Regions from separate parts of the Bacillus sp. FJAT-42376 genome, predicted to be linked through region 2. Evidence: riboswitches for the same ligand, from Rfam matches in the RefSeq annotation. Region 2 holds a riboswitch; the other holds the start of a gene.

Region 1 (6,099 bases), 560 kb from region 2:
GTTAAAGCCGCAAGATGATTAAGCACGGCTTTTCCTCTTCAGGTATAGCTTGATGGACTCCGAGGTGCATTCATAAACGCTTTTTCCAATAGCTCTTCCCAGGTCAGTGGCCGTCCCTGCATAAGCAAGCTTTCTGCCTTGTTGTGTAGCGGCAATGAGAACACTGTCCGTTGTCGTTCCGGTTGCAATGGTCTTCGTTACAGGATCCTGGATGAGACAATCAGCCAGCGCCCGTGTTTTTGCCTCTGTAGCGGTGATGACGGCCTGTAAGAACGCTTCATCTGAACAAATTCCGTTCACAAACACCCAAGTGTTAATGGTTCCGGGTGAAACACTCAGTCCCGCTGATCCGCAGGAAGCATCCGCCGCGTTTCCGGTTCCCGCAGTAACGACGGTTAAAATCGAAAATCCATCCCCCTCTGTCATTTTCACGCTTGCATCCTCAAGCATGACGGCCGTCATCATACCGACCGTTTCATTCGGATCAAATCCTTTTGACTGGATAAACCGGATTAAGTCTAGCTGCGGATCACCGCATGGATCATTCACGCCGACATGCCGGTTCAAAAAGGTTGTATACCAGCCTATTCCTGCATGAACAACTGCCGAAGAAATGGTCTTTAGTGGGAATGGGGCTTTTAATGTTATGTATTCAGGCCGGATTGCAAGCATGGATTCAGTAATCTCCAGCTCTCTCCCCTGTTCGGCCGGGGAATCCAGAATAACCTGTGGACTTTCGTGGGAAGGGTGATAATGGCGTTTAATCCCCGCTTTGTACACTTCTTTTAAAGAGGGCTCCTGCAGAGCATCATAAGGCGTTCCGATCCCTGATACGTTTCCTTTGTCCAAAAGGAGCACACGGTCACAATACAGACTTGCCATATTTAAATCATGAAAAATGGAAACGATCGTCAAGTTCCGGTTCTTTGTCCACCCCTTCAGCCTCGAAAGGAGGCTCTGCTGAAACGCAAGATCCAAATGGTTGGTCGGCTCATCCAGCAGCAGGATATCCGGATCCTGGGCAAGAGCCTGAGCGAGAAAGACTCTCTGCTGTTCTCCCCCGCTCAAATCCTGAATGGACCTGTGTGCGAATTCCGCCACTCCTGTATCTTCCATGGCAAGATGCACGAGCTGTTCATCTTCAGTCGTCCATCTTGGCAAAATCCGGGCCTGATGAGGATAGCGGCCAATACTTACCGCCTCCTTCACCGTCATATCAAAGGCTGTATGGGTAAGCTGGGGAAGAACCGCCATCACCTTCGCCAGCTCCTTTGTTTGATAGGAGCCGACCGGACGATCTTTAATCCGGACTTCTCCCTTTGAAGCCGGATGAATACCGGACAGTATTTTCATCAGCGTCGTTTTGCCGCTCCCGTTAGGGCCGAGAATACCAAAGAACTCTCCCTTGCTGACAGAAAAACTGACTCCGTTCAATACATTTTTTTTCTCATATCCCCCGGATACAAGCTGAACTTCAATCATTTCTGGGACCTCCTTTCCTAAGACCGTCTTTTCTTCGCTGCTAAAATAAAAGCAAATACCGGCGCACCGGCAATCGCCGTAATAATTCCGATTGGGAGCTCAACCGGTGTTATCAGTGTCCTGGCAAGTAAATCCGCCAAAATTAAGAACCCCCCTCCGATGATCATCGATAAGGGAAGAAGATGGCGGTGATCACTGCCGAATAAAAACCTTGTCATGTGGGGAATGACAAGACCTGCAAATCCGATGGTGCCGGAAACGGCTACCGCGGAACCTGTAAGCATAGAAGCTGAAATCACAATCATGAGCTGCTTCCGCTTCACATTGACCCCGATATGCCGCGCCCGGTCCTCTCCGAAAGAAAAAGCATTCAGCTCCCTTGTATGCATGAGAAGAACGATGGCACCCAGAATGGTAAACGGAAGGATCATCTGAACATAGGGCCAGCCTCTCATTGATACGCTCCCGAGAAGCCAGTTCATCACCTGGCGAAGTTCCTCTCCGCTTAGTGCAATGATTAAAGAGATAAAGGAACCGAGAAAAGAATTAAAAATGACCCCTGCCAAAATCATCGTTTCCATGGATGTTCGCCTTTGAGCAATATAAGCAAAACCGAGTACGCCAAGCATGGTCGCAAAGCCTGAAGCAATGCTGATCACAGGAAGTGTAAAGTTTCCAAAAACATGGATTCCAAAATAAATCACACACACGGCTCCAAGGGATGCTCCGGATGAAACCCCGAGGGTATAAGGATCTGCAAGAGGATTCCGAAGCAGTCCCTGAAAGGCTGCACCGGCAAGCGACAAGGATGCCCCTACGAGTCCTGCCAGGATCACACGGGGAAACCGGATTGACATGAGGATATTCTGATTCGCATCAGAAGCAGCGTGTCCTCCAAATAAAGCAGACACAATCTCCTTAGGAGAAATAGCCGCTGTTCCAATCGAAACAGCGGCTATAAAAGAAATCCCCAAAAACAGTAGTGCGAAAGCATAGGGAATGATGCGGTTATTTTGTAAATACGTCCGGATAGATTGCGTTCGCAAGCTCTTCTACTCCTTCAATTAAACGCGGGCCCGGTCTTGTCACTTTATCCGAGTGCACGTCGAAAACTGCTTTTTCTTTGATTGCGGTCACACTTTCCCAGCCTTTTCTGCTCATGACCTGCTCTACAGGGTTCGGACTATAGTAGCCGTATGTAGTCACAATGACATCCGGATTCAACTTCACAATCGCTTCTTCTGACATTTTAGGCCAGCCGGACTGCCCTGCAGCAGCATTCTTCGCCCCAACCGTCGTCAGAATATCATTTAAAAATGTATCTTTACCGGCTGTATAAATCTCTGGTGAAGGAGACACCTCTGCAAATACGCTTTTCCTTTGATCTTCTGGGATAGCGGAAGCTTTCTCTTTAATCTCTGCCAGCTTTTTTTTCATGCCTTCAACTATTTTTCCTGATTCTTCCCGTTCTCCGGTAGCCTGTCCAATCATGTCGATCGATTCATATACTTTATCAAAGCTCTGAGCATCCTTAATAAGGATGACTTTAATCCCGGCATCTTCCAGCTGCTTCAGGCCGTCCGCTGAGTTGTGGGCACCTGACTCATGCGCCAGGACTAAGTCGGGCTGCAAGCCGATAATCTTTTCAACATTAAAATCCATTCCGCCGACTTTTTCTTTTTTTACAGCCTCTTCCGGATAGTTGTCGTTATCCGTTACACCGATAACCTTATCGCCAAGACCCATTGCAAATAGAATTTCCGTGTTGCTCGGAATAAGAGACACGATTTTCCCGGGTTCCTTTTCAATCGTTACTTCTTTTCCGGATGCATCCTTGATTTTTACTGGAAACTCCGCTTTTTCACTTTGAGCCGTTTGCTTTTCATTCATTTGTTCCGGTGCAGCAGAATCCTGACCGCAGCCTGAAATGATTCCCGCTGTCAGAAGCAGCACTGTAAATATGGAAAACAACCTATTCATTTTTTAGCCTCCATGATTTTTCATCCTCAATTTTTTGCCATCTTTGGCCATCTTACTGCCGGCTGTAAAACAAAAGCTGTGTTAAAGCAGGGTGCTGATACCCGGTTATCGGAGCGGAAGGCGGGAGACTCCTTCCCTGCAGCACCGCAGGCGCATAGAGCCAGTCCGGACCGCGCCTCAGAACGCCATGATCAACAGCCAAATTTAACGGGGCGAAAACAAAAAACACCTCCCTGGCAAAAGGAGATGACGGTTTATGTTATGGAGACTGCACAAGTCAATAAAAGACTTTCCGGTCAACGGTAACACCATCCTATCCTCGTAGGTATGCGGTGACGAGATGCAAGGCAGGTCTCCTGGCTCATGATCATCGCTCCCCGCTTTCCTTCCCATGCAAATCTGCACAGTGGAATCAAGCAGGTCACTCCCATTTACAGTGGCGGGACCGCGCCGGAATTAAACCGGCTTCCCTTTTAAGCTGATAAAAATCAGCACCTACATCTTATCGATATAAAAATTTGTACAAACGTATTATACACAACCTTGTAACGATTGTCAGTCTGTTTCTATTAATCGCACGGCTGATTCTGTCCATTTCCGCTTAATATGTCCGGGCCCGGAAGTTAATCCGGCTTCCCGCATCAGTCAAAATAAACTTCTTTTCGTCCATCCCAGCAGTACTCAAATAAAATCTGAATCTGACTTTCTGTAATTCTTCCTAGAGACAGCGGCGGGAGTCCATCCAGAGGGAAGAATCCTGCATCAAGCGTTTCCAGGCCTGTTTCAAGCCTGCCTCCCGTCTTCTCGCACAGGAAAAACATTTTATAGATATGATAGGCTCCGGGCGGATGAGGATGGCACTTCTTATCCATTACCGCAATCAGACGCTTCGGCTTTACCTTTAAACCAGACTCCTCGAACGCTTCCTTCGCTGCATTCTCCGACGGAGTTAACCCTATATCTGCCCAGCCGCCCGGAAGAGACCAGAGGCCGTCCATCCTTTCCCGTACAAGCAATAGTTTATTATCCTGAAACACAACGGCTCTCGAGTCAACTTTCGGAGTCTGATAGCCCGTCTCATTTGCAAACAGTCCCGGAAGCTTGTTCATCGGCACATCCGTATACTCTGAGACTATTTCCTGACTCAGTTCGCGCAGCCGCTCAAACCTTTCCAGATCAAACGGATCCTTTGAATAAGCAAGTCCTGCCTGCGACAATGACTGAATCTCCTTTGCCCACGTTAACCATTTCGGCTCCATCATGTTCCTCCTTTTATCCGGCACACTCTTTCTATTGTATCGTATGAAAGAATGAGTTGCATAGACACGGCGAATTGAGAGTTTCGTGCTATGAAACTTCAATCTCCTATCCTATTTTGCCATGCATCCAGACCGGGCAGGCGTATTTTCTCTTTTTATAAGGATCTGTTAACGTCTGATGTTGATTGGAGCGGAAGGTGCGAGACTCAAAGCTTGAGAGTGGCGGGACAGGTGAGACCCCGCAGTTGCAAAGCGGCAGGGCGTCCCCCAGGGATAAGCGAGTGCCTGCTAGCTGCAGTCAATTGCCAAGTTTAACAAAGTTTTAAAAAAAATAAAAAAACACCTTTTCAAACAGCTTGTCCCTGCCTTATATTTGGAAAGGATTTTTCAAATGTGCATGTGGAGGTTTGGAATGATGAGAGATATAGGAAGAAGAATTGTCATCAGTTTAGCGCTTGCCGGTATCATACTTGGAGGAATGAGTGTCTCATTCGCAAATTTGCCGGCTGAGCGACAACAGGAGAAGAATATCGCCGTGAGACCTTAGGAAATAAAAAAAGAGCAGCCGGATCACTGCCCGAACTGCCGCCTACATAATTATACGTTTTCTTCAATCCTGAAACCGCTGAATTCTGCTATGAAGCCATTTTTAATAGGGCTGCAGCAGTATATGCCGCACATGACCTTTTCATGAGGTTTCTGAAGCCTTGCTACCCGAAGCTGCTGCCACCTGTCTTTTAGCCATACTTCCACAAGATAATCCTGGCCTGTCCGGGTAATTTTGTACTGCAATTCCGATGGAGCGTCCATTAATTCCTGGGTCGACCAATCGCTGAATCCAAAATTAGTCACAACCGCTCCAAGTTTTGGAAGATGGTGCAGTTCATGCTCCAGCGATGTTTTCAGCCAATTGTTTTCATCAAGGCGAACCATCAAACCCGCTTGATCAAACTGATGCTGCGGATTGCCTTCTACCGTTACAGTCATGACAAAATCCAAGTCTGTTTCCATGTAATAAAAATGGCCATTATCATTCTGGAAGCCGTAATGGGTTTTTTGCCAGAAGTCTGTGACCCCTTCTGCGCTGACGGTCATTCTTTCATTTTTGATGTTCCAGCTTGAAGGCTCATGCATCCATTTTCCGCCAATAAATCCCTGCTGAATCGTCTGTGGGCCTTCTTGCAGACGGGGATCGTTAATCATCACCAGATCTGCTTTTTGCTTAGGTTCATCAATGATTGTATGAATGTGATGGGCTCCCATTCTCCACTCGATATTTTTTTGCTGCGCGGCTTTTTCTCTTTCTTTTGCCGTTTGTCTGGAACAGTCCACCCAAATGGATGTGTGGAATAATTCATTAACCGTATTTTTCAGGAGA
Region 2 (6,099 bases):
TCATGGAGAAGCCGAGCGTCATGCCGTTTATCGGCGGTGCCATGCCGCTGATGTAGTCCGTCAGCCTTAAATTTACCATAAAGAGATATTTCGCAGAGTCCCATGCAGAAACCATGTTTGCGAGGATGGCTCCCGCTATAAGGGAGGCAAGCATGACGCCCATAACGGAGGCGGTGCTTTTCATCAGGGACGAAAGGGCAAATGTGAGCGTGCCGACAATTACCGCGACGAACCAGACGAGTCCAAAGTCCATCAGGATGTACTGCCACAGGCTCATCATCTGGACCTGGCTTGTATCAAGCTGCCCGCCGTTCACGGTAAATCCGGTCAGAACAGGCAGATTCCATCCCCCATAGCCTAAGGCGGTACCCGAAACAAGATACGTCAGCACTCCGACGGACAGGACAATGAAAGAGATGGCTAATAGAAGCGTCAAATATTTGCTTAAAAGGATTTTCCACCTTTTGATTGGCCTCGTCAGCAGCAGCTTGATGGTCCCGTTTGTATGCTCGGATGAAACAAGGTCACTCGCGATGACCATGACCATGAGCGGCAGAAGCAGATCAATTGAATTTTCTGCGAAGGTTTTCATGAATGTCGGCGCACCTGGCGCTGTTGGATTGATATCATGGTCGAGGTAATATTGCTGCTGTTTGACCCGGATTTGCAAAAATTCTTTCCACTCGCCCGAAATGCCGCCTGAGCTCAGCCTGTTTTGGGTATTGATGATTTCCTGCTGCACCTGGGTGCGCCAGTCCTCAGTTCCCGCTTGCTTCACTGCTTCCTCATGTTTTTTGACTTGCGCATAGGTAAACAGGGCGGCAAGGACTGCAATGATCCCCATAATGATGAACAGTCTTTTTTTGCGGACGATTTTAATCATTTCGTTATATATGAGATTAATCAATGGTTTCACCTTCTGTCAGCTCAATGAACAGGTCTTCCAGTGTCGGGAGCTTCACTTCGATTCCCTTCACGCTCACGCCTTCGCGAATAAGCTTTTCATTCCAGCGGGCGATTTGCGCTTCGTCGTTAGCCGTTATAATCGTCCCGTCTTTCTCTGCAAGAATCGCGGTTTCCTGCGCCAGCAGCTCCTTCGCTTTTGAAAGAGGGGCGGCATGCCAGATCACCCGCTCTTTTTCTGTCAGCAGGGCTGACACGGTGTCGATGCGGAGGACCTTGCCCTTCGACATAATGGCAACCCTATCGCACATCAATTGAATTTCACTGAGCAAATGGGAAGAAACAAGGACGGTCAATCCTTCTTTTTCAGCAAGGAAACGGATAAACTCGCGCATTTCCCGGATTCCCATCGGATCAAGCCCGTTTGTCGGCTCATCCAAAATGAGCACTTTCGGACTGCTTAGGAGCGCCTGGGCAATTCCGAGCCTTTGCCTCATCCCGAGTGAATACGTGCTGACCCGGTCATCAATGCGGTGCTCGAGCCGGACGAGGTGAACCACTTCTTCAATCCGCTCCATCGTCACACCCGGAATCATCCGTTTAAAATACTCAAGATTTTCACGTCCGCTCAAATAAGGATAGAGCTCTGGATTCTCGACAATGCAGCCGATATTCCGGATCGCCTTCGTATAATGCTTCTCCAAATCATATCCGCAGATGGAAATCCTTCCGGATGTCGGTTTAATCAAGCCGACCAGCATGCGGATCGTCGTTGTTTTACCAGCTCCATTCGGTCCTAAAAATCCGAATACTTCTCCTTTTTGCAGCTCAAAGCTCAAACCCTTGATGATTTCCTTCTTTTTGATCCGTTTCTTCAGACCCGTTACCGAGAGCGTCACGTTCTCTGTCATTTTGTCTTCCCCTCCTCGCTGAACATCATAAGGGAGGACAGCCGCTCTCCTATTAATTTATATCCCTCGCTGTTCGGGTGGAATTTATCGCTGTATAGGTAGTCATTCACATTCTGTTCAAACAGATCAAAGGTAGGAACGACAATCGTTTTCTTATACTTTGCTGCTTCTTTTGCGGTGTAATAATTCCAGTCTCTCACAATGGACGAGGTCATGGAGCCGCTTGAAAGATCATTGAACGGATTATACAGGCCAACATAAAAGATGGTCGCATCCGGATTGATCGTGCGGATTTGCTTAAAGATTCCGCCAAGCCGGTTCAGGAAAGCCGTTCTTGTTTGCTCAACCGATTCGCTGGACAGGTTATTCATGACTTGTCCGCCCGCGAATAAGTCATTTCCCCCGATTGTCATCACGATGGCATCGGCTTCGCTGACTTGACGCTGAATTTCAGGCTGCTTAAGCTGCTTTTCGAGCCCGGGTGATTTAAGGCCGCTGATCGCCAGGTTCGAAAGCTGGACCTTCTCTTTTGACTTGCTTCTGAGATGATCCATTAAATAGCCGACATACCCTTTTCCGTCTCCGTCACCGATTCCGCGGGTCAGAGAATCGCCGAGGCCGACCACGAGGTATTCATCCTTCTGTTTAACGGGCTTTGAATTCACTTCTTTTGGATCTGTTTTAGGGGGAGGTGCAGGCTGCTGAAAAAACTGGCTGTTCATCGTGTATCCTAAACCGCCTATCCATACGATGCCTGCGGCCAATGAAACGGCTGCTATCAGTTTTACACTTTTCATTTCGTGTTTGCACCTTTCAGTGAGATTCTTTCATTGTACCTCAAATCGATGAAAAAGCTTACAGAAGCGGTTTCATCAATGTGTTGAAATGAAAAAATGTTCAACCCCCTGGAACACAATTTCCAGGGGGTTAATCGTCCGTTATACCATTCTATTCTTTTCCCGGTCTGGAAGCAGGTCTCTGAAGGCTTTTTGAATGGACAAGGTGACAGGTCCCGGCCTTCCGCTGCTGAATGGGCGGCTGTCGATTTTGACAACCGGCATGACTTCGATGGTGGTCGAGGAAATAAAGGCTTCTTCATACTGATCGAGATCAGCTGCCGGGATTTCTTTTTCCACAACCTTTACTCCGGCATTCCGGCATGCTTCGATAATTTTCAGGCGGGTGATGCCGTTCAGAATAAAGTTATTGGCTGGATGGGTGTAGACGGTTCCATCCTTTACCGCGTAAAAATTGGTGGAGCTTCCTTCCGTAATCACTCCATCCCGCACAAAAACCGTTTCATATTTGCCGGCATCCGACGCTTCCTGCTTCGCCATCACATTCCACAGAAGATTCAGGCTTTTGATGTCGCAGCGTTTCCAGCGCATATCTTCCGCAGTGATGACTTCAACCCCGGTCTTTTGAAGCTCTGCCGGACGTTTCGACGGAATGGGATAGGCGACAAGCTGGGCGTTTACATCCGGCCCTGGAAAGAGATGATTCCTGGCGCTGACTCCTCTCGTCACCTGCATATAGATGCCGCCGTCCCAAACCCCGTTCACTGAAACGAGTTCCCTTACACGGTCCTTCAGCTCCTCCAGATCATAAGGAAGCGAAATTTTGATTTCTCCGGCACTTCTTTTCAATCTCTCTAAATGCTCATCCATTGTGAATATTTCTCCATCATAAACCCGGATCACTTCATAAACACCGTCTCCGAATTGATAGCCTCTGTCTTCAATATCTACTTTCGCCTGATCTCGGTCGATCAGTTCCTGATTCATGAGAATTTTCATCGGACACCTCTGGAATTTTCAGATTTGTTTCTCCCATTACAAACGGTAGACCAAGTTGTTGTCAAGCACATCGGCGCAAATAAAAAAGAATATTTTTAAGGGGAAATAGTTGAAATTATGATTCTTGTCCGATAATATGTATCTATACAAAACACAAGATATAGAAAACAAACTTCAACTAAACTACTATATATTGATTATATTCCACAGCAAACGGTGCTACGATTAGCTTAAAAGGGAATCCGGTGAGATACCGGAACTGTCCCCGCAACTGTAAGTGTGACGAAATGGGCATGCCACTGTACGAATTGGTACGGGAAGGGCTCAAAGTAGGAAAAAGCACAAGTCAGGAGACCTGCCGATGCTGGATATGTTTCGCTTTTCCCGGGGATTGGGAAGATGAAACGGTGGAAGTAAAAGATTCTCTTTTATTCTATCGTTTGATCCGCTCAATTGCCAAGAGCGGATTTTTTATTTTCCCTTGGAGGAGGATGGCGATGACCACCGTAATGACGAATGAAAAAGGCGTAAAAAGGCCATTTGATCAGCAGCATTTTATGCAATGGATCGAGGAAGCGGGAAAAGATTTCCCACACCTGGATTTGCTTTCTTTTACAGAGAGATTGATGGAAGCCATCGCAGCGAGAGATACATATACAGAAAAACAAATGAAGAACCTCGCCATTTTAGAAGGATTGGCGAACATATCAGAGCTCGAGCCGGATTGGACTTACCTTTGTGCCCGACTGTATTTGGACGAGCTTTATTCAGAAGCAGCCAGAAGCCGCGGCTACGAGAGGCCGGCGAAGTACGGATCTTTTCTAGAATTGATCGATAAGCTCCACAGCATCGGCATTTACGGAGACCTGATTCCGCAAAGGTATACGCCGAAAGAAATCAGCGAGCTTGGCGAGGCCATTGAGCCGGAACGTGATCTTCTCTTCACCTATATCGGTCTCCGGACGCTTGCTGACCGCTACATTGCCCGCGACTACAGCAAGAACGTGATGGAGCTTCCCCAGGAGCGGTTTATGATCATTGCGATGACCCTGATGGCTGGTGAGCCGGCAGAGCACAGAATTCACCTTGTCAAAGAAGCCTACTGGGCACTGAGCAATCTATATATGACCGTTGCAACTCCCACTCTATCAAATGCCGGGAAATCCGTCGGACAGCTGTCCAGCTGCTTTATCGATACGATTGATGACAGCCTCCAGGGGATCTTTGACAGCAACACAGACATTGCCAATCTATCCAAAAGCGGCGGCGGCATCGGGGTGTATCTCGGGAAAATCCGCAGCCGCGGCAGTGATATCCGCGGATTCAAAGGGGTATCCTCCGGCGTGCTCCCATGGATGAAACAGCTGAACAACACAGCAGTCAGCGTTGATCAGCTCGGCCAGCGGAAAGGCGCGATTGCCGTATACCTTGATGTATGGCATAAAGACATCTTTTCTTTCCTTGATTCCAAGCTGAATAATGGGGACGAACGCCTCCGCACCCATGACCTGTTTACAGGGGTGTGTCTCCCGGATTTATTCATGGAGCAGGTAGAGGAACGCGGCGACTGGTATTTATTTGACCCTCATGAGGTCAGAAAAACACTCGGCTTCAGCCTCGAAGATTATTTTGACGAGAAAAAAGGCAGCGGCAGCTTCCGTAAAAAATACTGGGAATGTGTCCGCCATCCCGATTTAGCAAAAGAAAAAGTACCGGCGATTGAGATTATGAAGCGGATGATGATCAGCCAGCTGGAATCGGGAACACCGTTTATGTTCTATCGGGACGAAGTGAACCGGATGAACGCCAATTCGCACGCAGGCATGATTTACTGCACGAACCTTTGCACAGAAATCACCCAAAACCAGAGCGCGACAACGATGGATGAGCAATATACAGAGGATGGAAAAATCATCACCGTCAAAACCCCCGGCGATTTTGTCGTCTGCAACCTGTCTTCGATTTCCCTCGCGAAAGCGGTTACCGGGGATGTATTGGAGAGACTGATCCCGATTCAGGTCCGGATGCTCGATAATGTGATCGATTTAAATGATATACCGGTTCTGCAGGCGAAGCTGACCAATTCCAAATACCGTGCCATCGGACTCGGCACGTTCGGCTGGCACCATCTTTTAGCCCTCGAAGGCATCAAATGGGAAAGCGAAGAAGCCGTCCAGTATGCCAATCAGCTGTACGAAAAAATTTCTTACTTAACCATCCAGGCGAGCTCAGAACTCGCAAAAGAAAAAGGAGCGTACCCGGCCTTTGAAGGGTCAGGCTGGGCAACCGGCACGTATTTTGAAAACCGGGGCTACCAATCGGATGAGTGGCAGGCGCTTCAGCAGCAAATCGCGGAAAACGGTATGCGGAACGGCTACCTGATGGCTGTCGCGCCAAACGCGTCCACCTCGATTATTGCCGGAAGCACCGCAAGCATCGATCCGATTTTCCAAAAGGTCTATTCGGAGGAAAAGAAAGATTACAAGATT

The links. Region 2 has a riboswitch for cobalamin ahead of CEF21_RS07485 (ribonucleoside-diphosphate reductase subunit alpha). Riboswitches for the same ligand answer to the same signal wherever they lie in the genome.
Region 1: linked by a shared signal. The riboswitch ahead of CEF21_RS10200 (ABC transporter substrate-binding protein) and the one ahead of CEF21_RS07485 (ribonucleoside-diphosphate reductase subunit alpha) in region 2 are both predicted to bind cobalamin.

The regions. Positions count from the first base shown of each region.
Region 1 covers NZ_CP033906.1:2,022,393-2,028,491, reverse strand. Annotated here, with positions in the region: gene cbiB (adenosylcobinamide-phosphate synthase CbiB) at 1-26, opposite strand, end outside; gene CEF21_RS10210 (adenosylcobinamide amidohydrolase) at 19-1,482, opposite strand; gene CEF21_RS10205 (FecCD family ABC transporter permease) at 1,500-2,528, opposite strand; gene CEF21_RS10200 (ABC transporter substrate-binding protein) at 2,491-3,462, opposite strand; cobalamin riboswitch at 3,791-3,976, opposite strand; gene CEF21_RS10195 (NUDIX hydrolase) at 4,104-4,721, opposite strand; gene CEF21_RS21580 (protein YkpC) at 5,134-5,268, shown strand; gene CEF21_RS10190 (DUF1349 domain-containing protein) at 5,319-6,099, opposite strand, start outside.
Region 2 covers NZ_CP033906.1:1,463,450-1,469,548, reverse strand. Annotated here, with positions in the region: gene CEF21_RS07505 (DUF2705 family protein) at 1-907, opposite strand, end outside; gene CEF21_RS07500 (ABC transporter ATP-binding protein) at 900-1,814, opposite strand; gene CEF21_RS07495 (SGNH/GDSL hydrolase family protein) at 1,811-2,611, opposite strand; gene dat (D-amino-acid transaminase) at 2,753-3,610, opposite strand; cobalamin riboswitch at 3,808-3,987, shown strand; gene CEF21_RS07485 (ribonucleoside-diphosphate reductase subunit alpha) at 4,120-6,099, shown strand, end outside.